3 regions of the Pseudomonas hefeiensis genome follow, and region 2 is predicted to be linked to each of the others. Evidence: predicted binding sites of a transcription regulator. Region 2 holds the regulator's gene; each other region holds the start of a gene.
What was found. The regulator FliA, encoded in region 2, starts transcription of late flagellar genes. The targets are predictions, from matches to a motif close to CTAAAGTTTNNNNNNNNNNNGCCGNTAA.
Positions count from the first base shown of each region.

Region 1: the regulator FliA is predicted to act here: its motif matches at 2,028-2,055, upstream of flgM (flagellar biosynthesis anti-sigma factor FlgM).
Region 3: the regulator FliA is predicted to act here: its motif matches at 6,808-6,835, upstream of PSH57_RS00065 (methyl-accepting chemotaxis protein).

Region 1 covers NZ_CP117449.1:1,573,085-1,582,744, forward strand. Annotated here, with positions in the region: gene PSH57_RS06795 (MFS transporter) at 1-36, shown strand, start outside; gene PSH57_RS06800 (flagellar brake protein) at 324-1,070, opposite strand; gene PSH57_RS06805 (flagella synthesis protein FlgN) at 1,160-1,627, opposite strand; gene flgM (flagellar biosynthesis anti-sigma factor FlgM) at 1,677-1,991, opposite strand; gene flgA (flagellar basal body P-ring formation chaperone FlgA) at 2,165-2,929, opposite strand; gene PSH57_RS06820 (chemotaxis protein CheV) at 3,008-3,934, shown strand; gene cheR (protein-glutamate O-methyltransferase CheR) at 3,988-4,815, shown strand; gene flgB (flagellar basal body rod protein FlgB) at 5,173-5,580, shown strand; gene flgC (flagellar basal body rod protein FlgC) at 5,584-6,027, shown strand; gene flgD (flagellar hook assembly protein FlgD) at 6,043-6,765, shown strand; gene flgE (flagellar hook protein FlgE) at 6,796-8,121, shown strand; gene PSH57_RS06850 (IS110 family transposase) at 8,400-9,332, opposite strand.
Region 2 covers NZ_CP117449.1:4,630,367-4,640,026, forward strand. Annotated here, with positions in the region: gene PSH57_RS20745 (protein-glutamate methylesterase/protein-glutamine glutaminase) at 1-1,067, opposite strand, end outside; gene PSH57_RS20750 (chemotaxis protein CheA) at 1,116-3,374, opposite strand; gene PSH57_RS20755 (protein phosphatase CheZ) at 3,405-4,190, opposite strand; gene PSH57_RS20760 (chemotaxis response regulator CheY) at 4,209-4,580, opposite strand; gene fliA (RNA polymerase sigma factor FliA) at 4,748-5,491, opposite strand; gene fleN (flagellar synthesis regulator FleN) at 5,488-6,318, opposite strand; partial or broken gene flhF (flagellar biosynthesis protein FlhF) at 6,436-7,787, opposite strand; gene flhA (flagellar biosynthesis protein FlhA) at 7,799-9,660, opposite strand, start outside.
Region 3 covers NZ_CP117449.1:12,925-22,584, reverse strand. Annotated here, with positions in the region: gene PSH57_RS00095 (HD domain-containing protein) at 1-562, shown strand, start outside; gene PSH57_RS00090 (GGDEF domain-containing protein) at 721-1,845, shown strand; gene PSH57_RS00085 (organic hydroperoxide resistance protein) at 2,799-3,218, shown strand; gene PSH57_RS00080 (hypothetical protein) at 3,252-3,578, shown strand; gene PSH57_RS00075 (SDR family NAD(P)-dependent oxidoreductase) at 3,724-4,512, opposite strand; gene PSH57_RS00070 (VOC family protein) at 4,677-5,030, opposite strand; gene PSH57_RS00065 (methyl-accepting chemotaxis protein) at 5,206-6,762, opposite strand; gene PSH57_RS00060 (lysophospholipid acyltransferase) at 7,663-8,550, opposite strand; gene tag (DNA-3-methyladenine glycosylase I) at 8,593-9,150, opposite strand; gene glyQ (glycine--tRNA ligase subunit alpha) at 9,232-9,660, shown strand, end outside.

The DNA.
Region 1 (9,660 bases), 3.1 Mb from region 2:
CCGCCGACCCTCGATTTCACTCAGGCCAGGCCTTGAGTGGGTCGAGGATAAAGGCCTGAGGCAGAGGGTAGGGGATCGGAGCGCGGGCTGATTGCGCCGGACAGGTAGACCGAGGTGCTCCCCCAATCGCGAGCAGGCTCGCTCCTACAGTTGATCTGCGGTGGATACAATACTCCAGTTCGCAGCAGATCCAATGTGGGAGCGAGCCTGCTCGCGATGAAGTCAGCCCAAACACAGCAGCTCTCAGGTCAGAGGCGTGTAATCAGGCATAAAAAAACGGGCAGTCACCGCAAGGGACTGCCCGTTTTTTTACGTGTCGAAAATCAGAGGTCGTCTTTGTCGAAGCGACGGGCTTCGCGCTGCAGCTGATAAACGAAACGCTCAACCTGCCGTTGCACCAGGCCGCTGACGTTGTGGAAGCGCACGCCGGCGAAGGTGGTGTTGATCCTTTCTTCGAAATGCAGATAGCGCAGTTCGACCGGTGCGGTCATGTTGCCGAAGGGCAATGCCGCGATAAAACGCTCGTAGACCTGGCCCAATTGCAGGTGCGCGGTAATGTCACCTTCGAAGCGCAACTTGCAGCCCGTGGCGGAAATGTCCAGCAGCTTGCCGTCAACCGGTGACTTGAGTTTGTCACCGCCCAGCTCGACGTTTATCAGTTGAGCCAGCTTCAGGGCGGCGCGGAAGGCGTTGCGGCGTTGGTGGTAAACCACTTCGTCAGGCAAGGCGCCGCGATAGCAGCGGCCGTCGCTGGACTCATCGATGGTCAAAGGGCCGTTGCTTTCCCACGCGATGCGCACGCCGTCATGGAAACCCTCGACCCGAAACGGCTCGCCCGCCAACAGGAAGCGTTCGCCGTCCCGGGGGATCATTTCGTCCAGGGCGATGACGTTAAGCTCCCGGTCGACGTCGACCAGATAGCTCTGGAAGCGCTGGCTGCGTTCGTGGAAGGTGATGATCAGCGGATCATGGCTATCTTGCAGCATCCGCAGGTTGCCGGAAATTTCCAGGGGCGTGGCGAGGACCTTGGGCGGCTGCGGAGCATCATCCGCGTTTGAGGCATTGAACACGGTGGGTCAATCTCCAGGCAAAATACGACGAGTAGCCGGCATTTTGCCAGCATGTGTCGCGCGTTGATAGAGCGCCGGCACTGTTCGTTTCATGCCTGGCTGAGCGGGCGGTGCTTGACCATCTTGGCGGTCGAACCGCGAGCGTCATAGAGCGTCGGGATTTCACCGCCGTTGAGGATGCGCAACTGATTGGCGGTGGCGGCTTGCTGAACCTGGATCGACTGTCCATTACGAGTGTTGGCAGCCTGGCATTGAGCAAGCAGGTCGTTGAGCACTTCGCTTTGGGACAACAGTTGATCGCCCACCGACGACTGACTGGCCAGTTGCTCAAGGCCGTCGCGATTGGCGGGCAGGTTGAGGCTGGCGAGGATCTCGCTGCGCTTGCGGCCATGCTGATCGAGCAGAATGATCAATGCCTGTTTCTGCGCCAGAATATTCTCCAGCGACGGCATGTCGCGACCGTGCAATGCCAGGGACTCGGCCTGCAATAGCTCCAGCAGTTGTTGCGCCGGGGCAAAGTCGTCGGTGATCAGTTGCAACAAATTAGTGTCGTGCATGGCTGGCCTTGGGGTCTTAAGCGTCCAAAAGCCTGGCGCAGGCGGTGGCCTAGCGCTGGGCTTCGAAGTTGAGCAGTTTGCTGGCTACACGGTTGCTGTCGACTTTATAGCTGCCATCGGCGATTGCTGCTTTCAACTCGGCCACGCGGGCGTTGTCGACGACAGGTTGATCGCGCAGCTTGTCAGTGACCTTCTGCAACTGCTGAGCCTCATTGCTGAGGTGTACCGACTCCCCGTTGCTGACAGTGGCGGCTTGTTCGGCCGGCGCGGATTTGTCGGTTTCGACGGTTTCCTTGCTGGCGTTAGGGCGCGTGGTGCCTGTCAGCGGTGAAGAGCTGTTTAAACGATTGAAATCGATGACCATGGTAAAAAACCTCTGGGTATTTGGACGCTTGCCATGTTTTCGGCCATCCCCCAAAAAACTTTAGGCTCATTTATTCAATGAACGTGCGCACGTCTGCGCTTGCCTTTGCGTAAGGCACAGTCTAGGGAACACCGTGGGCAAGCGCCAGCTCTCTACCCATTTCCAACCGATCGCTACATAGCCACTTCCACATGGCCGGGGGCCATTACCTGCGCCTTGATAACACGTTGGGAATTAAGGTTTCTCACTCGAATCTGTTCACGCATGCCACCGTTGGACAATGCCTCGCCCGGCATCCGCACGGCCAGGGTGCCGCTGCGGGCGGTGATGACCACCTGATCGCCTTTGCGGATCACTTCGGCTTGTTCCAGATGGACCAGAGTAATGACTTGGTCGGCGACCATTGGTCGGACAAGTTTCTGGCCGATGGCCCGATCGACAGAGGTCAGGAAACCCTGGTTGATCTGGCTGACATCCCGTTCACGCAGCGTCACGTCCTGAGGCTCGACGATCCCGGCCCGCTTGAGCGGACGGGTGGTGGTGACGATTTCGCGAAACAGGCGCACTTGAGCGGGTACGAACACCGTCCAGGGCGCGGCGCTGTCGCAACGCAGCTTCACCGTGACCCGGCCCAGTGGTCTGCCCGGGCTCTCCAGTGAGGCAGTCAATTCCCTGTCACACATGGGCATGCGCAGGCGCGGGTCGAGCTGGTTGACTTCGATTTCGTAGCGCCCTTCGGTTTGACTGGTCGCCAGGTAGTCTTCTACGGTGAATTCAAGAAAGCCCTGAGTGACGCCGATAAGGAGATCAGGCAAGGTAACGGGAACAGCACCAAAGGCAGGGCCGCCCAAAGCGAGCAGGCAGGCAGCCAGCAGTGCACCGAACCAGTGGCGGCAGTGAGTGGTCAGGCGTCGAAAAAATGTCGTTTGTGCGTTCATGCCGGTTCAATAGCAAGCCCCGTGCCGTTTAGTGATGAATGCGCGTCGGACACATTAGCGTTAGGTAGGAGTCAGGGCATGGCGGGAGTAATGGATTCGGTAAACCAGCGAACTCAGCTGGTCGGTCAGAATCGCCTGGAGCTGTTGTTGTTCCGTCTCGACGGCCAGCAAATGTACGGGATTAACGTATTCAAGGTCCGCGAGGTGCTCCAGTGCCCGAAGCTGACCCTGATGCCCAAGTCCAGCCCCGTTGTGTGCGGTGTGGCCAATATCCGCGGAGCGACCATCCCGATTCTCGATCTGGCGATGGCGACCGGTTCGGGGCGGCTGCTGGATCAGAGCAATCCGTTTGTGATCATCACCGAGTACAACACCAAGACCCAGGGCTTCCTGGTGCGCTCGGTGGAGCGCATCGTCAACATGAACTGGGAGGAGATCCATCCGCCGCCCAAGGGCACCGGTCGCGATCACTACCTCACGGCGGTGACCCGGGTCGATAATCAGTTGGTGGAAATCATCGACGTGGAGAAAATCCTCGCCGAAGTGGCACCAACCCCGGAAACGATTTCCGTGGGGGTGATCGACGCCGAAACCCAGCACAAGGCGATTTCGCTGCGGGTACTGACCGTCGATGATTCGTCGGTGGCACGTAAGCAGGTGACCCGTTGTCTACAAACGGTCGGTGTCGAAGTGGTGGCGTTAAACGACGGACGCCAGGCCCTGGATTACCTGCGCAAGCTGGTCGAAGAAGGCAAGAAGCCGGAAGAGGAGTTTCTGATGATGATCTCCGACATTGAAATGCCGGAGATGGACGGGTACACCCTGACGTCGGAAATCCGCAACGACCCGCGCATGCAAAAGCTGCATATTGTCTTGCACACCTCGTTGTCCGGTGTTTTCAATCAGGCGATGGTCAAGAAAGTGGGGGCCGATGACTTCCTGGCCAAGTTCCGGCCCGATGACCTGGCTTCCCGGGTAGTCGAGCGCATCAAGGCAGCAGAATAAAGGTCGGGCGCGTTGTGCGCCCGGCAAGTCAATACGATGAAAGAGGCGGTATCTTGTCTACGGGTAATTTGGATTTCGAACAGTTCCGGGTCTTCCTGGAAAAAGCCTGTGGCATTTTGCTTGGTGAAAACAAGCAATACCTGGTGTCGAGCCGTCTCAATAAATTGATGGAGCAACAGGGCCTGAAATCGTTGGGCGAACTGGTCCAGCGCATCCAGACCCAGCCGCGCAGTGGGTTGCGCGAGATGGTGGTGGATGCCATGACCACCAATGAAACCCTGTGGTTTCGCGACACCTACCCGTTCGAGGTGTTGAAGAACAGGGTGTTGCCGGCGGCCATCAAGGCCAGTCCGGGGCAACGCTTGCGGATCTGGTCGGCCGCCTGTTCGTCGGGGCAGGAACCCTATTCGCTGTCGATGTCCATCGATGAGTTCGAGCGGACCAATATCGGCCAGTTGAAAATGGGCGTGCAAATCGTCGCCACCGATTTGTCCGGAACCATGCTCAATAACTGCAAGACCGGCGAATACGACAGCCTGGCTATCGGGCGCGGCCTGTCGCCTGATCGCCTGCAACGCTACTTCGACCCCAAAGGACCGGGGCGCTGGGTGGTCAAGGCGCCGATCAAGAACCGTGTGGAATTCCGCTCGTTCAACCTGCTGGACAGCTACGCCAGCCTGGGCAAGTTCGACATCGTGTTCTGCCGCAACGTGCTGATCTACTTCTCTGCCGAAGTGAAAAAAGACATCCTGCTGCGCATCCACAGCACGCTCAAACCGGGTGGCTACCTGTTCCTCGGTGCCTCCGAGGCATTGAACGGGTTGCCGGACCACTACCAGATGGTGCAGTGCAGCCCGGGGATCATCTATCAGGCGAAGTGATTTGCTTGGGTCTTCAAAAAAGCGGGAGTCCTCAGGGGCTCCCTTTTTTATACCTGCCAATTTCCTCCCCACCACCACTATCCCTGTGGGAGCGGGCTTGCTCGCGAATGCGGTATGTCAGTCGAAATAAATGTCACTGTCACACCGCATTCGCGAGCAAGCCCGCTCCCACAATTTGAGTGTCATTGCCCTTGAGAAGCGGCAGAAAAGCGGCAGACAGCGGAAACCGATTGCCGCTTTTCTGGCATTGCCGCTTTGCCGATGCCCGCAAAGCCCCGGTTTATGGGCTTTTTGAAAGTGGCACGACGCTTGCTATGTCCATCGTACGTAAATTCTGGTCACCCGAAGGTTTCCAACATGAGCATCAGTTTCGATAAAGCGCTCGGCATCCACGAAAAGGCCCTGAGCTTCCGCGCCCAGCGTGCTGAAGTCCTGGCCAACAACATCGCCAACGCCGACACCCCGAACTTCAAGGCTCGGGACCTGGACTTCTCCAAAGTGCTCGCCGAGCAGAACGAGAAGACCAAGAACGGCCACTTCGCCCTGAACATGACCAACAGCCGTCATATCGAAGCCGAAGGCCTGGGCAATAGCGATGAATCGCTGATGTACCGCACGCCGATGCAACCTTCGATCGATCAGAACACCGTGGACGCTCAACTGGAACAGTCCAACTACACGGAAAACTCCGTGAACTTCCAGGCCAGTTTCACCCTGCTCAATAGCAAATTCAAAGGGCTGGTATCGGCCCTGCGCGGAGAGTAAGTCATGTCGATTGCGAGCGTATTCAACATTGCTGGCAGCGCCATGAGTGCCCAGACCACGCGTCTGAACACCGTCGCCAGTAACATCGCCAACGCCGAGACCGTTTCGTCGAGCATCGACCAGACCTACCGTGCCCGTCACCCGGTCTTCGCCACCATGTTCCAGGGCGGCCAATCCGGCGGCAGCGGCTCGCTGTTCCAGGAGCAGGACGCCGCAGGGCAGGGTGTACAGGTGCTCGGCGTGGTCGAAGACCAGAGCAACCTCGACGCGCGCTATGAGCCGAACCATCCGGCCGCCGACGCCAAGGGTTACGTCTATTACCCGAACGTGAACGTCGTTGAAGAAATGGCCGACATGATTTCCGCCAGTCGTTCGTTCCAGACCAACGTCGAAATGATGAACACCGCCAAAACCATGATGCAGAAGGTCCTGACCCTCGGTCAGTGATAAGGGGCGAGTCACATGAGCGTCACTAACACCACCAGTGGTTTGAGCCTCAACGAGATTCTGGCCAACTCCTCGGTCAAGACCAACACCACCAACGATGGCCTGGGCTCGGCGACAGCTGCGGCTACCGGTTCCAAGGAGCTGGGCAAGGATGCATTCCTGCAACTGTTGGTCACCCAGCTGAAGAACCAGAACCCGCTGGAGCCGCAGGATAACGGCGAGTTCGTTGCCCAGTTGGCGCAATTCAGCAGCCTGGAAGGCATCACCACGCTCAACGAAACCGTGAGTGGTATTGCCGGCAACTACAACTCATCCCAGGCCCTGCAAGCCTCTTCACTGGTGGGTCGTTCGGTCATCGCCCCGGGTGACAAGGCTGTGGTCGATACCTCCAAGAGCCTCAACGGCACGGTAGTGGTACCGGCTTCGGTGTCTTCCCTGGCGATCAAGATCGCGGACAAGGACGGCAAGACCGTCCGTACCATCGAGCTGGGCAGCCAGAATGCCGGTAACTCGGCCTTCATCTGGGATGGCAAGAACGATGCGGGCACCACGCTTGAGTCGGGCACTTACACCTTCACTGCTTCGACCACTATCGACGACCAGGCCGTGTCGCTGATCACCAACCTGCCGGCGACCGTCAGCAGCGTGACGATCAGCCAGACGGGCGGTGAGCTGATGCTCAACCTCGCCGGGCTGGGCAGCATCGCCCTGTCCAAAGTACAAACTATTGGTATGTAGAGCCGACTAAACCGGCAAAAGGAGTGCAACATGTCTTTCAACATCGGCCTTAGCGGTCTCTATGCAGCCAACAAGCACCTGGACGTGACCGGCAACAACATCGCCAACGTGGCGACCACCGGTTTCAAATCCTCCCGTGCGGAATTCGAAGACGTCTACTCGGCCACCCGGCTGGGCAGCGGCAGCAAGACCGTCGGCAACGGCGTGCGCCTGGCCAACGTCTCCCAGCAGTTCGGCCAGGGTGACGTCAACAACACCGGCAACGTGCTGGACATGGGCATCCAGGGTTCCGGTTTCTTTGTCCTGAGCAACGACGGCTCCCTGAGCTACACCCGTGCCGGTACGTTCAAGACCGACAAGGATGGCTTCGTCACCAACAGCGACGGCACCGCGCGTTTGCAGGGCTATGGCGTGGATGCCAATGGCAACATCCTCAACGGTATTTTGACCGACCTGCGCATCGACACCTCCAACCTGCCGCCGCAAGCGACCAGCCTGGTTTCGTCGACGATTAACCTGAATTCGACGGCGACCCCGATTTCACAGGCGGCTCCCTACGTATTCGATCCAACCGATACCGCCACGTTCACCAAGCAATTCACCACCCCTGTCTACGATACCCAGGGCAACCAGCACTCCATGGACCAGTATATGGTCAAGACTGGTGCCAACACGTGGGATGTCTACACGCTGATCGATGGTCGTAACCTGGATGGCAGCGCGCCGGTTGCGCCGAACGCTCCCGTTCCTTCGACGATGACCTTTGATTCGAGTGGTAAGTTGGTTCAGGTCAGTACTCCAGGACCGGTCACAGTTCCGCCGACCGCGCCGACCATCAGTAACGATTTGGAACTGGACGGTTGGGTGCCGGGTACCGTGACCAACGGCGTGTGGACCGCCAACGGTGCCGGTTCGTCGACGATTACGGTCTCCATGGCCAACACCACCCAATTCAACGCTGACACCGCTCGGTCAATCCCTGCCCAGAACGGCTACGCCACCGGCCAGATCACCAACCTGACCATCGATGGTAGTGGTGTACTGCTGGCCAACTTCAGCAACAACCAGACCAAGCCGATCGGTCAGCTCGCCCTCGCCAGCTTCACCAACGAGCAGGGCCTGCAGCCGGTAGGCGGCACCAGTTGGAAAGAAACCTTCGCCTCGGGCATCCCGGGCTACGATGCTCCGGAAACCGGAACCCTGGGTTCGATCGTCTCCAACTCCCTGGAAGAGTCCAACGTCAACCTGACCAACGAACTGGTCGAGCTGATCAAGGCCCAGAGCAACTACCAGGCGAACGCCAAGACCATCTCCACCCAAAGCACCATCATGCAGACCATCATTCAGATGGCCTGATATCGAAGGTTGTCTGAAAGCTGCACAAGGAGCCCCTCGCAAGAGGGGCTTTTTTGTGGGCGGGTGTTTTGTGGTGCTCGTCCCGGCGCCATCGCGAGCAGGCTCGCTCCCACAGGTGGACGCATTCCAATGTGGAAGCAGGCTCGCTCCCACAGGTGGACGTACTCTAATGTGGGAGCAACTGTCTTGGATGATTTATTTAGCCATCGTTCCAGGGACAGCAAGCCTCCCACAGCTCCAGGCCATGCAAAATCTGAGGGGGTCTCCGTGATCGCACTTTAGGCGACGCGGCCCTTCCACTCAGAACCATCCCGGATCATTGCGTTTAGACGTACCAGCAAGACACGCATGCATGCGATGAGCGCAACCTTGGCGCATTTACCTTTCTCGCGAAGCGCCTTATACCGCGCATTAAAGTCAGGCTGATACCTGATCACTGACCAGCAGGCCATGTACAGAGCGCGCCTAGCGGCGAACCTACCTCCGCTGATGTAGCGTTTGCCTTTGTGCGTGCCGCTATCGTCGTTATAGGGGGCGATGCCTGCCAATGCAGCGATCTGATGCCGGCCAACCTCGCCAAGCTCAGGAAGATAGGCCATTACACTGGCCGCCGTAACCAGACCGATCCCCTTGACCGAACGCAGATGAGTAACTTTTTCACGGTCCAGGCTTTCAGCGCTTTGACGGATCAATTTTTCTATCGACTTAACGGCTTCACACAGATAGTCGATATGACTCTGCAACGCGGGTTTGACTGCCTCAGACGACGCTGTCTTAAGCCTGCGCTTGTCGTCATCTCTCTGCTGAACAAAGTTTTCCCGTTGCTGGACCAGTGCGCGCAAGTCGTCCTGTTCGACACTTGTGATCCGGCTGTTAGCAGATTTGATAACCGCTGCAAATTGCGCCAGGAGGCGCGCATCTATCGGGTCGGTTTTAGCTTGTTGTCCCATTGCTTTGGCAAAGCTCTTGGCTCGGCAGGGGTTGATCCGAATGACCTCAAAACCTGCAGCCTGAAGCGCTTTCATGACGTTTCGCTCGTAACCGCCAGTGGCTTCCAACAACACACGGGTGACCTGATGGAGCAGCAGCCAACCAATTAATCCAGGAAAATCATCTTCAGCGTTAGGGCAACTCACCCCAACATCTAAGAGATCAACCTGAACCTGAAGACTGTCTTTTGAAACATCAATACCTGCTGGATAGGAAAACATGGCCAAACCCTCTTACACTCAAGGTGAGAGCGCTCTGGCTTGGCCCACGCTTGTAACTGTTCGAGGTGGGCTCGTTCAACTGTTCGGGCTCAATGACCAGAGTGGAGAGGTGAGTGGCAGCATGGGCTCCCACACGTGCTTTAAGCACTTCGGGCGTTCAGCTTGCCACCCACCGCTCTCACCTTCAGTCTAATCACGATGCAAGACACAAGCGGGCTTGCTCGCGAAGGCGTTGGCACATTCAATAGGGTCACTGGCTGAACCACCGTTTTCGCGAGCAAGCCCGCACACAGTAATTTTCAGTGAGCGCAAATCTTGCGAACGAACC
Region 2 (9,660 bases):
TCGGCCAGATCGGCTTTGACGATCGCCATCGGCATACCATAGATCACGCAACTGGCTTCATCCTGGGCCCAAATGGCGCTGCCGCCCTGCTTGAGCAGGCGCGCGCCTTCACGACCGTCGGCGCCCATGCCGGTAAGCACCACCGCCAGAACTTTGTCGCCGTAGGATTTAGCCGCGGAGCCGAAAGTGATGTCCACGCACGGCTTGTAATTGAGACGCTCATCGCCGGGCAGGATTTTCACCGCGCCGCGGCCATCGATCATCATCTGCTTGCCGCCCGGCGCCAGCAGCGCCAGGCCCGGACGCAGGATGTCGCCATCCTCGGCCTCCTTGACGCTGATACGACACAGCTTGTCGAGGCGCTCGGCGAACGCCTTGGTGAAGGCTGCGGGCATATGCTGGATCAGTACGATCGGAGCCGGAAAGTTGGCCGGCAACTGGGTCAGAACCCGCTGCAAGGCAACCGGGCCACCGGTGGACGTACCAATAGCGACCAGTTTGTAGGCTTTGCGCTTGGGAGCCGGCGACGACGCACTGGCTGGCGCGGAGCGAGCTGGCGCAGGGGCCGCAGCACTGCGCGCAGGGGCCGGATTGAAGCCGCCCGACGAAGCCGGGGCTGGAGCTGGAGCTGGAGCCGGCGCAGGTGCGCTATAGGTGCCGAGACGCCGGTTGCTGCGGGAAATGCTGTGGACCTTCTCGCATAGCAATTGCCGAACCTTGTCGGGGTTGCGCGAGATGTCTTCGAAATTTTTCGGCAGGAAATCCACCGCCCCGGCGTCCAGCGCATCGAGGGTCACCCGGGCGCCTTCATGTGTCAGGGAGGAGAACATCAATACTGGGGTCGGGCAGCGCTGCATGATATGCCGCACCGCCGTGATGCCGTCCATCATCGGCATCTCGTAGTCCATGGTGATCACGTCAGGCTTGAGCGCCAGCGCCTGATCGATTGCCTCTTTGCCGTTGGTCGCCGTACCGACGACCTGAATACTCGGGTCCGCCGAGAGAATTTCCGAGACGCGGCGGCGGAAAAACCCCGAATCGTCCACCACCAGGACTTTAACTACCATAAACACTCCGTTAGACGAGACGCGGCTGCGGGCCGCGCCCCTCCAGAATCAAATACGCCGTGCGGCGTAACGCTTGAGCATGCTTGGCACATCGAGAATCAAAGCGATGCGGCCGTCGCCGGTAATGGTGGCGCCGGACATGCCCGGAGTGCCCTGGAGCATCTTGCCTAGCGGCTTGATGACCACTTCCTCCTGGCCCACCAACTGGTCGACGACGAAGCCGATCCGCTGGGTGCCCACCGAAAGGATCACCACATGGCCTTCGCCCTGCTCGACATGAGCAGCGGAGCTGACCAGCCAGCGCTTGAGGTAGAACAGCGGCAGTGCCTTGTCCCGCACGATCACCACTTCCTGGCCGTCCACCACGTTGGTGCGCGACAGGTCGAGGTGGAAGATCTCGTTGACATTGACCAGCGGGAAGGCGAACGCCTGGTTGCCCAGCATCACCATCAGGGTCGGCATGATCGCCAGGGTCAGCGGGACCTTGATGACGATTTTCGAGCCCTGGCCCTTGGTCGAGTAGATGTTGATCGAACCGTTGAGCTGAGAAATCTTGGTTTTCACCACGTCCATGCCCACGCCACGGCCCGACACGTCGGAAATCTCGGTCTTGGTCGAGAAGCCCGGCGCAAAGATCAGGTTGTAGCACTCGGAGTCGCTCAGGCGGTCGGCGGCATCCTTGTCCATTACGCCACGCTTCACAGCGATGGCGCGCAGCACATTCGGGTCCATGCCTTTGCCATCGTCGGAGATCGACAGCAGGATGTGGTCGCCCTCCTGCTCGGCGGCCAGTATCACCTTGCCGCTACGGGGCTTGCCTGACTCTTCGCGCTCCTGCGGCGACTCGATGCCATGGTCGACCGCGTTGCGCACCAAGTGGACCAGCGGGTCGGCCAGGGCCTCGACAAGGTTCTTGTCCAGGTCGGTCTCTTCACCCACCAGTTCCAGGTTGATTTCTTTCTTGAGCTGGCGTGCCAGGTCGCGAACCAGGCGCGGGAAGCGCCCGAAGACTTTCTTGATCGGCTGCATCCGGGTCTTCATGACCGCAGTCTGCAAGTCAGCCGTGACCACGTCCAGGTTCGACACGGCCTTGGCCATGGCTTCGTCCTGGCTGTTGAGGCCCAGGCGCACCAGGCGGTTACGCACCAGCACCAGTTCGCCGACCATGTTCATGATCTCGTCCAGGCGAGCGGTGTCGACTCGAACGGTGGTCTCGGCTTCGCTGGCCGGCTTTTCCGCCGGTGCAGCCGCCGGTGCACGGGCTGGCGCCGGTGCGGCGGCAGCGGCGGGTTTGGGTGTCTCGGCTTTCGGTTCCGGCGCCTTGGCAGCGGGCTTGGACACTGCAGTCTGCGCCGGCGCAGCGGCAGTTGCGGCAGGCGCAGCCGTTGAGGCCGTGCCGACTTCGCTGAACTTGCCTTTGCCGTGCAGTTCGTCGAGTAGTGATTCGAATTCGTGATCGCTGATCAGGTCGCTGCCAGCCACTGCGGCGGCGGGCTTGGCCGGGGTCGGCGCCGAAGCGATGGCCGAGTCCAGTGCATCAACGGCAAAGGTGCCCTTGCCATGCAACTGATCGAGTAGGGCTTCGAATTCATCGTCAGTGATATCGGAGTTGTCGCCCGCCGCTTTCGGGGCGACCGGGGTCGCCGCCGGAACGGCCGCATCGGGGGCAAACTGGCCCTTACCGTGAAGCTGATCGAGCAGCGATTCGAACTCGGCGTCGGTAATTTCGTCGCTGGCGGCGGCATCGGTGGCTGGCGCGACCGGGGCAGCAGGCGCGGCCGGAGCCTGGGCTTGGGCCTTGACGGCGTTCAGAGAGTCCAGCAGTTGTTCGAATTCGTTATCAGTGATGTCGCCGGACTCCTCGGCGACCGGCTCCTCAACCACTGCTGCGGCTGCCGGTGCGGCTTCGTCAGCCGACTGCGGCTCGGCCAGGCGCGCCAGAGCGGCGAGCAGCTCAGGCGTAGCAGCGGTGATCGGTGAGCGCTCGCGCACTTCGCTGAACATGCTGTTGACCGCGTCCAGCGCTTCGAGCACCACGTCCATCAATTCCGAGTCAACGCGACGCTCACCCTTGCGCAGGATGTCGAACACGTTCTCGGCAATATGACAGCACTCCACCAGCTCATTGAGCTGGAGGAAGCCGGCGCCTCCTTTTACAGTGTGGAAACCGCGAAAAATTGCATTGAGCAGATCCGCATCATCTGGTCGGCTTTCCAGCTCGACCAATTGCTCGGACAGTTGCTCTAGAATCTCGCCGGCCTCAACCAGGAAATCCTGAAGGATCTCTTCATCGGCGCCGAAGCTCATTAATGGCTGCTCCTAAAACAGGGCTAAAACTCAGAATCCAAGGCTGGACAGCAAATCGTCCACATCGTCCTGACCGGACATAACGTCTTCTCTTTTATCGGCATGAATTTGCGGACCTTCACCCTGAGAGAGATGTTTTTGTGGATCTTTTTCCGCAAGCATCGCTTCACGGTCGTGTTCGATGCCTGCAAAGCGGTCGACCTGGCTGGCCATCAACACCAGTTTGAGCAGATTGCTTTCCACTTCGGTGACCAGTTGGGTCACCCGTTTGATCACCTGGCCGGTCAGGTCTTGATAGTCCTGAGCCAGCAGAATGTCGTTGAGGTTGCTCGCCACGGCGCGGTTCTCGGTGCTACTGCGCGTCAGGAAACCGTCGACCCGACGGGCCAGCTCCCGAAACTCTTCAGCACCGACTTCGCGCCGCATGAAACGGCCCCAGTCGGTGCTCAAGGCCTGGGCTTCATCACTCAGGCCATTGACCAGCGGCGTTGCGCTCTCCACCAGGTCCATGGTGCGGTTGGCCGCGGCCTCGGTCAGCTTGACCACATAACCCAGACGCTCGGTCGCGTCGGTGATCTGCGAGACCTCCTCGGCCTGCGGCATATTCGGATCGATCTGAAAATTGACAATCGCGCTGTGCAGTTCACGCGTGAGCTTGCCCACTTCCTGATACAGACCGCGGTCACGGGTCTGGTTGAGCTCATGGATCATTTGAACCGCATCGCCAAAGCGGCCTTTTTCAAGGCTGTCGACCAGTTCGCGGGCATGTTTTTTCAGGGTCGATTCAAAGTCGCCCATTGAAGATTCGTTATCCATAGCTCCCCCGTGGCGCCGTTAACCGATGCGTTCGAAGATTTTTTCGATCTTCTCTTTCAACGCCTGGGCCGTGAAGGGTTTGACCACGTAGCCGTTCACACCGGCCTGGGCCGCTTCGATGATCTGCTCGCGCTTGGCTTCGGCAGTGACCATCAGCACCGGAAGGTGCTTGAGTTTTTCGTCGGCGCGCACATGGCGCAGCAAGTCGATACCGGTCATGCCGGGCATGTTCCAGTCAGTCACCAGAAAGTCGATGCTTCCGCTGTTGAGAACCGGAATGGCAGTGGTGCCATCGTCGGCCTCGACAGTGTTGGTGAACCCAAGGTCACGCAACAGGTTTTTTATGATCCGCCGCATCGTTGAGAAGTCATCAACGATGAGGATTTTCATGTTCTTGTCCAATTCGACCTCCAAGCAGTCTTAAACGCGCCCAGCACCTGAACGCGCCATTTCAATCAATCCGGCACAACACTCGACAACGGTCTGGAGCACAACGGATGGAGACTGGCGCAGCGCAAGCCATGCCAATCCCGTTCGCAGTGTCCCCACACTGCCTGTCAGCGCGCTCGCCACTCCCCCAAACGCCCCCGCAAACGGGCCGCGCACTGGCTGTGTAACTGGCTGACCCGCGATTCGCTGACCCCCAGGACCTCACCGATTTCCTTGAGGTTCAGCTCTTCGTCGTAGTACAGCGCCAAGACCAGTCGCTCACGCTCCGGCAAATTGGCAATCGCATCCGCCAGCGCGCTCTGGAAACGCTCATCTTCCAGATCACGCGATGGCTCCATGTGAGCACTCGCGCCATCCTCGTGCAGCCCTTCGTGTTCGCCGTCCTGCAACAGGTCGTCGAAACTGAACAGGCGGCTGCCCAAGGTATCGTTCAAAATCCCGTAATAATCATCGAGACTCAATTGGAGTTCGGCCGCAACCTCGTGATCTTTAGCGTCACGCCCGGTTTTAGCTTCAATGGCGCGAATTGCGTCACTGACCATGCGGGTATTGCGATGCACCGAACGCGGCGCCCAATCACCCTTGCGGACTTCATCGAGCATCGCCCCGCGAATGCGGATACCTGCATAGGTCTCGAAACTGGCGCCCTTGCTCGCGTCGTATTTGTTCGACACTTCGAGCAGGCCGATCATGCCCGCCTGGATCAGGTCTTCGACCTGGACACTGGCCGGCAAACGCGCCAGCAAGTGATAGGCGATACGCTTGACCAAAGGCGCGTAACGCTCGATCAGTTCGTATTGGGCGTCCCGTGCCGATTTCTTGTAGAGATGGTTGTAACCGCTGGCTGTCATAACACGGGCCCTGCTGTTTGTTGCACGAGACGCTCGACGAAAAACTCCAGATGCCCGCGCGGGTTGGCCGGCAGCGGCCAGGTATCGACCTTCTGGGCGATTGCCTTGAACGCCAGCGCGCATTTGGAACGTGGAAAGGCTTCATAAACGGCACGTTGCTTCTGGACAGCCTTGCGTACGCTTTCGTCGTAGGGCACAGCGCCGACGTATTGTAGGGCGACATCCAGGAAGCGATCCGTGACCTTCGTCAACTTGGCGAACAGGTTGCGTCCTTCCTGGGGGCTCTGGGCCATGTTGGCCAGGACGCGGAAGCGGTTCATGCCGTAGTCGCGATTCAATAGCTTGATCAGGGCATAGGCGTCGGTGATGGACGTCGGTTCGTCGCAAACCACCAGGAGCACTTCCTGGGCAGCGCGTACGAAACTGACGACCGAATCACCGATACCGGCTGCGGTGTCGATCACCAGCACATCAAGGTTGTCACCGATGTCGCTGAAGGCCTGGATCAGGCCGGCGTGCTGGGCCGGGGTCAGGTGAACCATGCTCTGGGTACCGGACGCCGCGGGCACGATGCGGATTCCGCCCGGCCCCTGCAGCAGCACGTCGCGCAGTTCGCAGCGGCCCTCTATCACGTCCGCCAGCGTGCGCTTGGGTGTGAGCCCCAGCAGCACATCGACGTTCGCCAGGCCCAGGTCGGCGTCCAGCAGCATGACCCGTCGGCCAAGCTCTGCCAGAGCCAGGGACAAGTTCACTGACACGTTAGTCTTGCCGACGCCACCTTTGCCGCCGGTCACCGCGATCACCTGTACGGGATGCATGCTGCCCATGTTCGTTCTTTACCTTGTCTTACTTAGACGGAGGCCACATTACTGGCTGCGCGCTCGCATGAAGGAACAATGCATGGCAGACCATCGATGTAGGTACAAAAAATATTCATGATTACCTCAGCCGACCTGCTTGGTCGGGCTGTGGTAGATGTCAGCGAACATATCAGCCATGGCTTCTTCGCTGGGTTCTTCCTGCATTTGCACACTCACGGCACGACTGACCAGTTGATGACGGCGCGGCAGATGCAAATCATCCGGGATCCGCGGCCCGTCGGTCAGGTAGGCCACCGGTAAATCATGACCGATGGCCAGGCTCAACACCTCGCCCAGGCTTGCCGTTTCATCCAGCTTAGTCAGGATGCAGCCGGCCAGCCCGCAGCGTTTGTAGCTGTGGTATGCGGCGGTTAGAACCTGTTTCTGGCTGGTGGTTGCCAACACGAGATAATTTTTTGACCGGATACCGCGCCCGGCCAGGCTTTCGAGCTGCATGCGCAGGGCCGGATCGCTGGCTTGCAGGCCGGCGGTATCAATCAGTACGACGCGCTTGCGCAGCAGTGGTTCCAGCGCCTGGGCCAGGGACTTGGCCCGGATCCACATGGGTCACCGACACATTGAGGATCCGACCCAGGGTCTTGAGTTGTTCCTGGGCACCGATACGGAAGCTGTCCATGCTCACCAGGGCGATGCTCTGAGCGCCGTACTTGAGTACATAACGCGCTGCGAGCTTGGCCAGGGTGGTGGTCTTGCCCATGCCGGCCGGGCCGACCATGGCAATGACTCCACCTTCTTCGAGGGGCTCGACTTCCGGTGTGGCGATCATCCGCGCCAGGTGCGCCAGCAACATGCGCCAGGCCTGGCGAGGTTCTTCGATATCGTTGATCAGCGCCAGCAGGTCGCGGGACAACGGGCCGGACAGACCGATGCGTTGCAGGCGACGCCACAGGGTTAGCCTGGGCCGGACGGTTGCCTTGCAACTGGTTCCAGGCCAGGGAGCCGAGCTGAACTTCCATCAGTTCACGCAGGCTGTTGAGTTCGAAGCGCATTGAGTCCAAGGCACGCGGGTCGACGCCACCGCCTGACGCTACCTGGGTCGGTGCCGGACGACGCGGCTCGGCCTTGGCCTGCTCGACCAGCGGCTCGGCAGCGGTCAACGGCAGTCCGGCGGTCAGTGGCTGGCCGGCGAACAATTGACGATTGGTGCCCGCGCTGGCTTCGCCGTCGCTGCTGCGCAAGCTCAATTCGGCCTGGGCACTGGCGATGCGCGACTGGGTCTTGCGCAGCTCATCCTCAAGTTCCATGTTGGGAACACGTGGGGCCAGCGCCGACAATTTGTAATCCAGAGCCGCCGTCAGCTCGACACCGCCGGCGATCCGGCGGTTGCCGATGATGGCTGCTTCAGCACCCAGCTCGTCACGAACCAGCTTCATGGCCTGACGCATATCGGCGGCGAAAAAACGCTTCACTTGCATAAACCACTACCTCAGCCGTTGGGCCCTACTGTCGCAACGATGGTCACTTGCTTGTTGTCCGGTATTTCCTGGTACGCCAGCACATGCAGCCCCGGGACCGCGAGGCGCCCGAATCGCGAAAGCATCGCGCGAATCGGACCGGCCACCAGCAGGATCACCGGTTGGCCTTGCATCTCCTGCCGCTGGGCTGCATCGATCAACGAACGCTGCAGCTTCTCGGCCATGCTTGGCTCCAGCAGAACGCCCTCTTCCGAGCCTTGTCCTGCCTTCTGCAGACTATTGAGCAATATCTGTTCCAACCTTGGCTCCAGCGTGATCACAGGCAGCTCGGACTCAGTACCTACAATGCTTTGGACGATTGCGCGGGATACGCCAACCCGCACCGCAGCGACCAGAGCGGCGGTATCTTGACTCTTAGAAGCGTTGTTGGCGATAGCCTCGGCAATGCTGCGAATGTCGCGCACCGGCACCTGCTCGGCCAACAGCGCCTGCAACACCTTGAGCAATTGCGACAACGAAACCACGCCGGGCACCAACTCTTCGGCCAGTTTGGGCGAGCCTTTGGCCAGTACTTGCAGCAATTGCTGGACTTCTTCGTGGCCGATCAGCTCGCTGGAGTGCTTGTACAGAATCTGGTTCAAGTGGGTGGCGACCACGGTACTGGCATCCACCACGGTATAGCCGAGGGACTGAGCCTGGGCCCGCTGGCTGATTTCGATCCATACCGCTTCCAGGCCAAAAGCCGGATCCTTGGCGGTAATGCCGCTGAGCGAACCGTAGACCTGCCCCGGGTTGATCGCCAGCTCACGGTCCGGGTAGATCTCGGCTTCGGCCAGAATCACGCCCATCAGCGTCAAGCGATAGGCACTTGGCGCCAGATCGAGGTTGTCACGAATATGTACGGTGGGCATCAGAAAGCCCAGATCCTGGGACAGCTTCTTACGCACACCCTTGATCCGGGCGAGCAATTGCCCCCCCTGATTGCGATCCACCAAGGGGATCAGGCGGTAGCCGACTTCCAGGCCGATCATGTCAATGGGCGTCACGTCGTCCCAGCCCAACTCCTTGGTTTCCATGGCGCGAGCCGGCGATGGCAGCAGTTCCTGCTGGCGCTTGACCTCCTGCAGGGCCTGAACCTTTTGCACGTTCTGCTTCTTCCAGAACAGGTAGGCAGCACCCGCCGCCAGGGCGGCCATGCTCAGAAACGAGAAATGGGGCATCCCGGGGACCAGGCCCATCACGGCCATCAGTCCGGCTGCAACGGCCAACGCTTTGGGCGAAGCAAACATCTGCCGGCCGATTTGCTTGCCCATGTCTTCGGAGCCGGACGCACGGGTCACCATGATCGCGGCGGCTGTGGATAACAACAGTGATGGCAATTGCGCCACCAAACCGTCACCAATGGTTAACAGCGCGTAAACCTTGCCGGACTCGCCGAAGCTCATGCCGTGCTGAAAGATACCGACAGCCATGCCACCGATCAGGTTGATAAAGAGAATCAGCAGACCGGCGATGGCGTCGCCGCGCACGAATTTGCTGGCACCGTCCATGGAGCCATAGAACTCGGCTTCCTGGGCGACTTCCAGGCGACGGGCCTTGGCCTGGCCCTGGTCGATCAGGCCGGCGTTGAGGTCAGCGTCGATTGCCATTTGCTTGCCGGGCATTGCATCGAGGGTGAAACGCGCGCTCACCTCGGAAATCCGCCCGGCGCCCTTGGTCACCACGACAAAGTTGATGATCATCAAAATGGCGAAGACGACGATACCTACCACGTAGTTTCCGCCAATCACCACCTCACCGAAGGCCTGGATCACCTTACCGGCAGCGGCGTGGCCTTCATGCCCGTGGATCATCACTACCCGGGTGGACGCCA
Region 3 (9,660 bases), 1.8 Mb from region 2:
GGAGCAGGCGGTGGCCGAGCTGTTTGCCCTGTGCCGCGAGCAAGCGCAGGCGGGTTACATTGGCGAGGCCGTCAGCCAGCTCGAACACATGGTCCAGGCCGCCGAGCTGGCACGCGACGAAGGGGCAGACGAGGAGTTGGTGCTGGCCGCTTTCTGTCACGACGTTGGGCATTTCTGTGCGCCGCTGACGGCGGAGAACTCAATGGCTGGCCTGGGCCGTCGAGGCCATGAGCGGGTGGGCGCAAACTGGCTGCTGGGATTGGGGTTCTCCCAGCGCCTGGCGGGGCTGGTGGCGCGGCATGTAGACGCCAAGCGTTACCTGAGCTGGCGCGAACCGGCTTATCTGGCAGGGTTGAGTGAGGCCAGCCGGCAGACCCTGCTCTGGCAGGGTGGACCGATGACGACCGGTGAAGCCGAGGCCTTCGAGGCCGACCCGCTGTTCGCCGACAGCCTGCGTTTGCGCCGCTGGGACGAGGCGGCCAAGGTCGCCGGGAGACCTTCAACCGACCTCAGCGATTTGGAGCAGCTTGCGTTACGTGTTTACCAGGCTGCGATACCTTGAGAGGTCCTCAGGCGCAGGTCGGGTCAACAATAGCGATGCTTGCTCTGCTTCGAAGCCAACGGAGATAAATCCCCTCGCCACAGTAATTCAGTTGTTCGCCTTACTGGCCGGGTGCCACAATCGTTCTTTTTCGGTTGCGTCACGATCAGGTGGATCACATGGATTGCCCAGGATCTCGGAATGACCAGGCTTTCTTCATAGCCGAGCAGGTGCGAACTGACCGACTGCAGCAACTGTTTCGCCAATCGGTTTCTGCGGTGTTCGGTAGCTACCTCGCTGCCATCATGCTGTGTTGGCTGTGCTGGGATCGGTTTGAACACAGCGTCATCTTTTGGTGGCTGGCCATCTTGACTGTATCGACGCTGTTGCGCATCTCGTTGTTCGTTGCCTATGTTCGCAGCGACGAAAGCAAGCGCACACCCCAGCACTGGGAGCGCAAGTACTGGATCACACTGGTATTGTCCGCCAGCATCTGGGGAGGAGGCGCATTAGCGGTCATGCCGGCGGACGATCTGTTGGCCCAGGCATTGGTCATGCTCTTTACTGTCGGCATGTCCGTCAGCGCGGTGTCCTGCTACTCCGCCTACCGCGATATGACCCTCATCTCCATTGGCCTGGTTCTATTGCCGTGCACCGTCTGGCTGCTGTTTCAACCGTCCCCGATTCAGGTCGGCATCGCACTTTCGATTTTGGTGTTCACAGCATTTGCGGCCCGCGCTATACACATAATGTCCCAGGCACTGGAAACCGCTTTTCGACTCACCCGCGAAATGGAACAGGCAAACAGCATTTCAACTCGCGCAGCCCAAACCGATGAACTGACCGGCCTCAAGAGCCGACGGGCTTTTTTCGAGCATGCCCAACAACTCTATGACGAATGTAAAACCAAGCGGGTAGGGTTGTGCGCCGTCATGCTGGACATGGATCACTTCAAGCACATTAACGACACCTACGGCCATCAAGTCGGGGATCTGGTTCTGCGCCGGATTGGGGCAGTCATCAGTTCGTCGTTTCGGGCAACGGATATCCACGGTCGGCTAGGCGGGGAAGAGTTCGCCATTCTGCTCCCGGACACTTCCATCGAAGTCGCCACCCAGATTGCAGAACAGCTCATCGATACGATTGCCGGCTTGATGATCGAGCCTGTTCACCGCATATCAGCCAGCCTTGGCGTCGCGTCGACGGAGGCCTGTAGCAAGGATCTTCACAGCTTGATGAACGATGCGGATAAAGCCCTGTATCGAGCGAAGGCGTTGGGGCGTAATCAGGTTGCTGTTGCTTAGAAGAAGGCCGTTTCGGCGGTATAAACTTGCACCGGAGATTGAACAGTTGAAAAAAACAGCATTAATCGGATTTATCTTTTCCTCCCTAGCAGGGTGTACCTTCACCTCCGTTGACAAGGTGGGTCCAGGCGAATATATGCTTACCAACAGTGGGAGTGTCTTAAATTCAAGGGAAGGCATGTTGGAAGATATAAATCAGAAAGCCAAAAAGCTGTGTAACGGAAAGCCGTACCGCCTGGAAGGTAATTCGGACACTCTTACGCTCGTCAGCATGCCGACTCAGATTGGTCCCACTCCAACCACCTTCCTCGCTCTGAAAGCAATTTGCTCAGATGACAGCCTCGCTAGATAACCACGGGCGACTAAACACGAGCATTGATGAGCAATGGCGGGAAGACGGAATAACTCGGGGGCAAGCACACAAGTGAGCGGCCTCCGGCGTGGTCGCCGAGGTCTGCTCCGACCTGGCGACTTCCTCGACGCGCGTCTCGCGCTGGATGATCGAGGTGCGACGCTGGTTGACGAAATCTACCGCCACCCTTTCCAGGGCTTTCCTCGCTGCGCTCGACGTCTACTTGGAGCATCTGCAACGCCGTCGGAAAGGGTTTGATCAGAAGCGTCCCTGACGACATTGCCACGCAGGAGCGTGGGAATGATCGAGAAACCCACCATTCTGCTGGTGAAGCCCCTCTCTTCGAAGGCCTGCAATTGCGCTGGCCCTGCTGATACTCCCTTACCCTTTGCTCACCTCGCGGCCCATATAGGCCAGCGATACTGCGACGCCTGAAAATTAATTTCCTTCTATATCAATTAGTTAATCAAAAATCGGTAAATTCTTTAAAATTTATCTTGCGCGCAAATTATTAAGCCGTTAACTTTATCGCAACTGGTTAGCGCGCAAATATTTAGCGCAACCAAAAACGATCAAATCAATCAGCAATAGAGGAAACACCATGAACGTTCTCTACACCGCAGTCGCAACCTCCACCGGTGGCCGTGATGGCCGTGCTGTTTCCAGCGACAAGATTCTCGACGTGAAACTGGCCACACCAAAAGCCCTGGGCGGCGCCGGTGGTGAAGCCACCAACCCTGAGCAGTTGTTCGCCGCCGGCTACTCGGCCTGCTTCATCGGCGCATTGAAGTTTGTCGCCAGCCAAAGCAAACGCAGCATTCCTGCCGACGCCTCGATCACGGCACACGTTGGCATCGGCCAGATCCCTGGTGGTTTCGGTCTGGACATTGATCTGCACATCAACCTGCCGGGTCTGGATCAAGCCGATGCTCAAGCGCTGGTCGACGCGGCTCACCAGGTCTGCCCGTACTCCAACGCGACACGCGGCAACGTCGACGTCCGTTTGCACGTCACCGTCTAACTCACTTCATCTACGAATAGAAAGGATCAGGACATGAACACTTTCAGCAAAACGCTCGTTGGCTCGCTTCTGGCACTGTCGCTCGGCAATGCGTTCGCGACTTCTTTTGTTCAACCTACAGTCGCTGAGGGCGGCTCGGATCGACTGATCGAAAAACGGGTCGCTGAAGGCGGCTCGGATCGGCTGATTGAAAAACGGGTTGCTGAAGGTGGCTCGGATCGGCTGATCGAAAACCGCGTAGCCGAAGGCGGCTCGGATCGACTGATCGAAAACCGCGTAGCCGAAGGCGGCTCGGATCGACTGATCGAAAAACGGGTTGCTGAAGGTGGCTCGGATCGGCTGCAAAACAGAGTGAGCTGAACAATCCCTTCATAGCTTCGAAATTCGGTCGAATCTAACCAATGTTGCTTCCAAAAGAAAAAATGCCGCTTATCTCTAGTGAGGAAGCGGCGTTTTTTTTGCAATGTGTCATGGAATCCGTGGGGCAGGGCACTTATGCACTCTGCTAAACGATGCTGTCCACCACCCCGCCATCAACACGCAGCGCCGCGCCCGTGGTGGCCGAGGCCTGCTCTGAGCTGGCATAAATGATCATGTTGGCAACCTCCTCGACGCGCGCCCCGCGCTGGATAATCGAGGTGCTGCGATGCTGATTGACGAAATCTGCCGCGACCTTTTCCAGACTATCCCCGCTGCTCTCGACGTCTGCCTGGAGCATCTGGGCAACGCCTTCGGAAAGCGTCGGCCCAGGCAGAACGGAATTCACCGTCACACCCGTGCCGGCTAGGCGCTTGGCCAGGCCGCGAGCAATGGACAACTGGGCGGTCTTGGTGAAGCCGTAGTGGATCATGTCGGCGGGAATGTTCAGGCCCGATTCCGACGAGACAAACACAATCCGCCCCCAACCGCGCTCGACCATGCCCGGCGCGTAAGCCCTGGAAACGCGCACGCCCGACATTACGTTGGTTTCGAAGAAGCGCTGCCATTCGCTGTCCGGCGTTTCGAAAAAGTCTTCCTGTTTGAAAATGCCCAGGTTGTTGATGACGATATCGAAGCTTGGGTGCTTGGCGATGAGGGCCCGGCAGCCAGGGGCGTTGCTCAGATCGCCCACAAAACCGGTGGCATGTGAAGCAAGCTCGCCCAAGCGCTGCAACGCGTGCGCCACACCACTCTCGCTGCGACCGTTGATGACCACGTGGGCGCCGGCTTCCAGGAAGCCTTTAGCGGTCGCAAAACCGATACCGCTGGTGGAGCCGGTGACCAACACGTGACGTCCGGTGAAGTCGATTTTCATGAGGGGACTCCTTGATCAATGAACCAGAGGAAGTGCGATATTTCTGACTGGACGGTCGTCCGACGGATTTAGAGATGGCTTTGCCATCCCAACGTCGCCGATATCGCAGGTCCTTAATCATGGACACGATTGAGGCTTTGCGCCTCTTCGTGATCAATCAACCATCAGGCAGCCGACCACACAGCCAGCTCATAGCCATCCGGATCGATAAAGTGGAAACGTCGGCCACCGGGGAAAGCGAACACTTCACGGCTGATGGTTGCCCCTGCGGCTTCGAGCCTGAGCTGGGTGCCTTCAAGATCATCCGCGTACAGGACGATCAACGGGCCGCCCGGGCGCACAGGTTCACCGGTTGTGAATCCACCGGTCAGGCGACCGTCGCTGAATTCGGTGTAGGTTGGGCCGTAGTCGACGAAACTCCAGCCGAATACGCTTGCGTAGAAGGCTTTGCTTCTGGCGATGTCGCTGACATTGAACTCGATGTTATCGATTTGACGGTCTTTTCCGCGAATGCCCATTGACGCTTCCTTGGCTGATTGGGGAGTAGGCGAGCTTAGGCCATTCAGCCCTCACTAAGCTTGGAAAAATAGATCCGGACGGCAGGGGCTGAGGGCAGAGAAGGAACACAGCTGGCGCCGGTACCCGTGATGCGTGATGCATTGCAGGTGCAGAACGGCGCCGTCTTTGCCACGTCTACACTTTAAAGCGTCCTACCAGCCTTTCCAGTTCATGACCCAGCCGTGCGAGTTCGGTACTTGAAGAAGCGGTTTCCTCGCAGGTGCTTGCCGTCTGCTCGGAGATGTCGCGAACGTTGATGACACTGCGATTAATTTCCTCGGTGACTGCGCTTTGCTGCTCCGCTGCGGTGGCGATTTGCTGATTCATGGCCTGAATGATCGATACTTTACTCGTGATGTTTTCTAGGGCACTCACCGCGCGATGGGTAAAATCCACGCTGCTTTCGCTCAACAGCAGGCTGCTTTCCATGCCTGAGGCAACGGCATGAGTACCCGTCTGTACACCGGCCACCAGACTTTCAATTTCTTCAGTGGAACGCTGGGTGCGCAAGGCAAGACTGCGCACCTCGTCTGCTACTACCGCAAAACCACGGCCAGCTTCGCCGGCGCGTGCGGCTTCAATGGCCGCGTTCAGCGCCAGCAGATTGGTTTGCTGGGCCACCGCCTTTATCACATCGAGTACCCCGCCGATTTTTTCGCTTTGTTCCTGGAGATGGCGTACAGCATCGGCCGACTGATTGAGCTCTTCGGCCAAGCTTTTGATCTGCGCAATGGCCTCATTCACGATTTGCTCTCCCTCGCAGGCTTGCTGATCCGCGATGGACGCTGCAGCAGAGGCCTCCTCAGCATTGCGTGCGACGTTTTGCACCGTAGCGGTCATTTCGCTCATCGCAGTGGCGACATGATCCGTTTCGGTTTTCTGATTGTTGACGCCCGCATTTGTTTGCTCGGTGACCGCCGATAGCTGTTCGGCAGCACTGGCAACCTGAATGACGCCGGATCGAATGCCCTCGATCAGCTCATGAAGGTTGAGCATCATCTGCTGAAGACCTGATTGCAGCTGACCCAACTCATCACGCCGGTTGACCTGCACGGGCTCACTCAAATCCCCCCTGGCAATACGGTTCACTGCCTCTAGCGTGCGCTGCAGTGGATTAACGATTTGTTGTGTAATGATCCACGCTGCGAGTGCGCCCAGTAGCAATGTCAAGGCAGCGACAAGACCCAGCAGAACCTTGGCAGACGCAGCATCGGCATCGCGCTTGGTATTTTGCGAATCAATGAGTTTTTGCGTCGTATCGAGCAACAGATCGCCCAACTGCCCCATACGTTTAAATATGGGCACTTGGTCAGCATTGGGTTTGGCCAGATCAAGCAGCAGTTGCCCGTATTCTTTGACCGAGGTGTTCTGTTGTTGAATCAGCTCCTGGTCAATCGGGGAAATGAACTGCTCCCTGATGCTTTGCAGATGGGCTGCCAGATTGTCCAAAATTTTCTGCAGCGGTTGATAGGCATCTGGTTGAGGGTTTGCACCTAGACGTAAACGATTGATTCGCAAGTCTTTGGTGTAATCGCTGATTTGAGCGATTTTCTCAATTTTAACTCCGCGGTCGGTCAACGTCACAATGGCGTACCAACCCGTGGAAGCCAATAACAACGCAAGCCCTAGTACCAGGCCGAAGCCCAAGCTTAATTTAGCGCTGACACGGATGTTGCTGATCCAGTCAAACATAAAGACTCCAGTTGTAACTCAGGTGGATTGAACATGGCGTCCTGAGTGTCGACCATGAAACTGAATGCTTTAGTTGTAATGTGGGAACCAAAGTGCTCTGGAGGGCAACTCGCCTCATGCGTAAAAAAATAGCGTGGTGCCCAGGCTATTCGACTAAGGCGTGGCTGAAAGGTTACAGCGCCCAGCCTGCCGGCCATTACACGAGAGCTCCGTTGTCAAACTAAGGGGTACTTTTCAAACACCCATAAACTGTCTAGTTCTTTAGTCGAATGTTCATAATTGTTCGGTTCTGGTTGGCCCCTACCTATAGTGCGAGCAGCGGAAACAGGGCAGGGTGTGACGGAAGATTTAAATCTGGATGGCCTGCTTCAGGTAAAAAAATAGCCGGTCTTGGCAGGCTCTGTATTGGGCTTCGAGGCTCTCGACCTCCCACATTCGAGCAAGCCATACCTCATCACATGACGCGTCGATATCATTGACGGTGACGCTCCATACAGTCTGAGCGTGTTGTGTGGCCCGTAGTAATACCAATAACTCCTCAGTGATTGGAAGCGCTTTAGTTTTAACTTTTTTTAGCGACATCTAAACTACCCAGGATTAATTTAAGTTCGAGGTTGTTTTTGCGCCGCGCACTATAAGGCTCAATTCATGAAGGCTGTATTCGACTTATGGCTAGCGAGACAGCATAGAAATAGGCTGTTCTGAGCATTAGTTATTCATTGGGGTTATGACGCTTTAACTACTGATTGATTTATGGCGGGGCGGGTAGTGCCCGGCGATAAACATGATAAATCCCCTCGCAACAATTAATGCCCTGCCACGATTGGCCCCCTTGCGCTACTAAGCATCGCGTCTGAGGTTCGGGCGCAATCATGGCGGATTGATCAGTCAGGCGGGCCGTCAGTACCAGCGCGCCTCACCCGGCGGACGTTTCTTGAAGCGTTTCATGCTCCACATGTACTGGCTCGGGTAGGCCCGCACATAACGCTCCACAACCTGGCTCATGGCGGCGCAGGCGGTTTCGGTGTCGGTGCTGTACATCGCGTCCGGGGCGGCTTCTAGGATGACTTTGTAACCGGAGCCGTCCGGCAGGCGCAGGGCGTGGAGGAAGACGCCGACCGCTTTGCCGCCGGCGAGCATGTTCGGTACGAACTTGCTGGTCAGGGCCTGGGTGGCGAAGAAGGGCACGAAAATGCCGGCGGATTCGGACGGTTCCGGGTCGGCGGGGATGCCCACTTGACCGCCCTTGCGGACCTCTTTGATGACGCTGAGGATGCCTTCTTTAGTGGACGCCGCGACTTTGTTGCCTAACTGTACGCGCTGTTTGCGCAGCAATTCATCCACGGCCTTGAGCTTGGGCGGGCGGTAGAAAATGATCGGTTTGCACTGGCTGCAGTAGAAGTGGTTGAGCACTTCCCAGTTGCCCAGGTGGCTGGTGATGCCCACCACACCTTTGCCGGAAGCGAGCGCTTCTTTCAATACCTCCAGACCTTCGACTTCGCGCACCAGATCGATGGAGCGCTGGGCCGGCCAGATCCAGGCGCAGGCGCTTTCGGTCAGGGATTTGCCGATGTCCTTGAGGCTTTGGCCCACCAGGCGTTCGCGCTCGGCCGGGTCCATCTCGGGGAAACACTTGGCGAGGTTGATCCGCACCACGTCACGGGAGCGATTGGGCAGCTTCCACATGAGCCAGCCAATGGCCGAACCCGACGCCTGCACCGCGCGCCAGGGCAGCAGCGCAAACAACCGCAGAGCGCCGACCAGCAAGGCGCCTTTCAACTTATCCACAGGTCACTCCTGAATTTATGGGCGTGTTGCGAGCCGGCTATTCTAACCGCCGTTTGCCAGCTCGGCGTAGCGGTCGCAGTCTTGGGTGTGGTCCATGACCATTCCCGAGGCCTGCATCAAGGCGTAACAAATAGTCGGGCCGACGAAGGTGAAGCCGGCTTTTTTCAGGCCTTTGCTCATTTGTACGGCCTGGGGTGTGATGGCCGGCACTTCAGAGCGGTCCTTGAAGTGGTTGATGACCGGCTTGTCGTCCACAAACGACCAGAGAAACGCCACCGGGTCTTCCAGGGCCAGCCAGGCTTGGGCATTGCGTCGGGCCGCGTTGAGCTTGAGGCGGTTGCGGATGATGCCGGGGTCGAGCATCAAGTCATCGATTTCCGCATCGCTCATCTGCGCCACGCGCTGTACGTCAAAGCCGAACAGTACTTGGCGGTAGCGCTCGCGTTTGCGCAAAACGGTGATCCAGGACAGCCCGGCCTGGAACCCTTCGAGCAAAAGCAACTCGAACAAACCCTGCGCATCGCGCAGCGGCGTGCCCCACTCCTGATCGTGATAAGCCATGTACAAAGGATCGTCAGAACACCAAAAGCAGCGTGGCATAAGGCTCCAGGGGGCGTGCGCACGAACGAATCGGGTATACTCCCGCTCTTTAAATCGCAGCCCAAGAAACAGGTGAATTTCGTGAGCCAGCCTACGCCAGCCGTGCGTACCTTCCAAGACTTGATCCTCGCCCTCCAGCAATACTGGGCCGAGCAAGGTTGCGTGGTACTTCAGCCCTACGATATGGAAGTAGGCGCCGGCACTTTCCACACTGCCACGTTTCTGCGTGCCATCGGCCCGGAAACCTGGAACGCCGCTTATGTGCAGCCCAGCCGCCGCCCGACTGACGGCCGCTACGGCGAAAACCCGAACCGTCTGCAGCACTACTACCAGTTCCAGGTGGTTTTGAAGCCGAACCCGGAAAACTTCCAGGAGCTGTACCTGGGCTCGCTCAAGCATGTGGGTCTGGACCCGCTGGTGCATGACATTCGTTTCGTTGAAGACAACTGGGAATCGCCAACCCTGGGCGCCTGGGGCCTGGGCTGGGAAGTCTGGCTCAACGGCATGGAA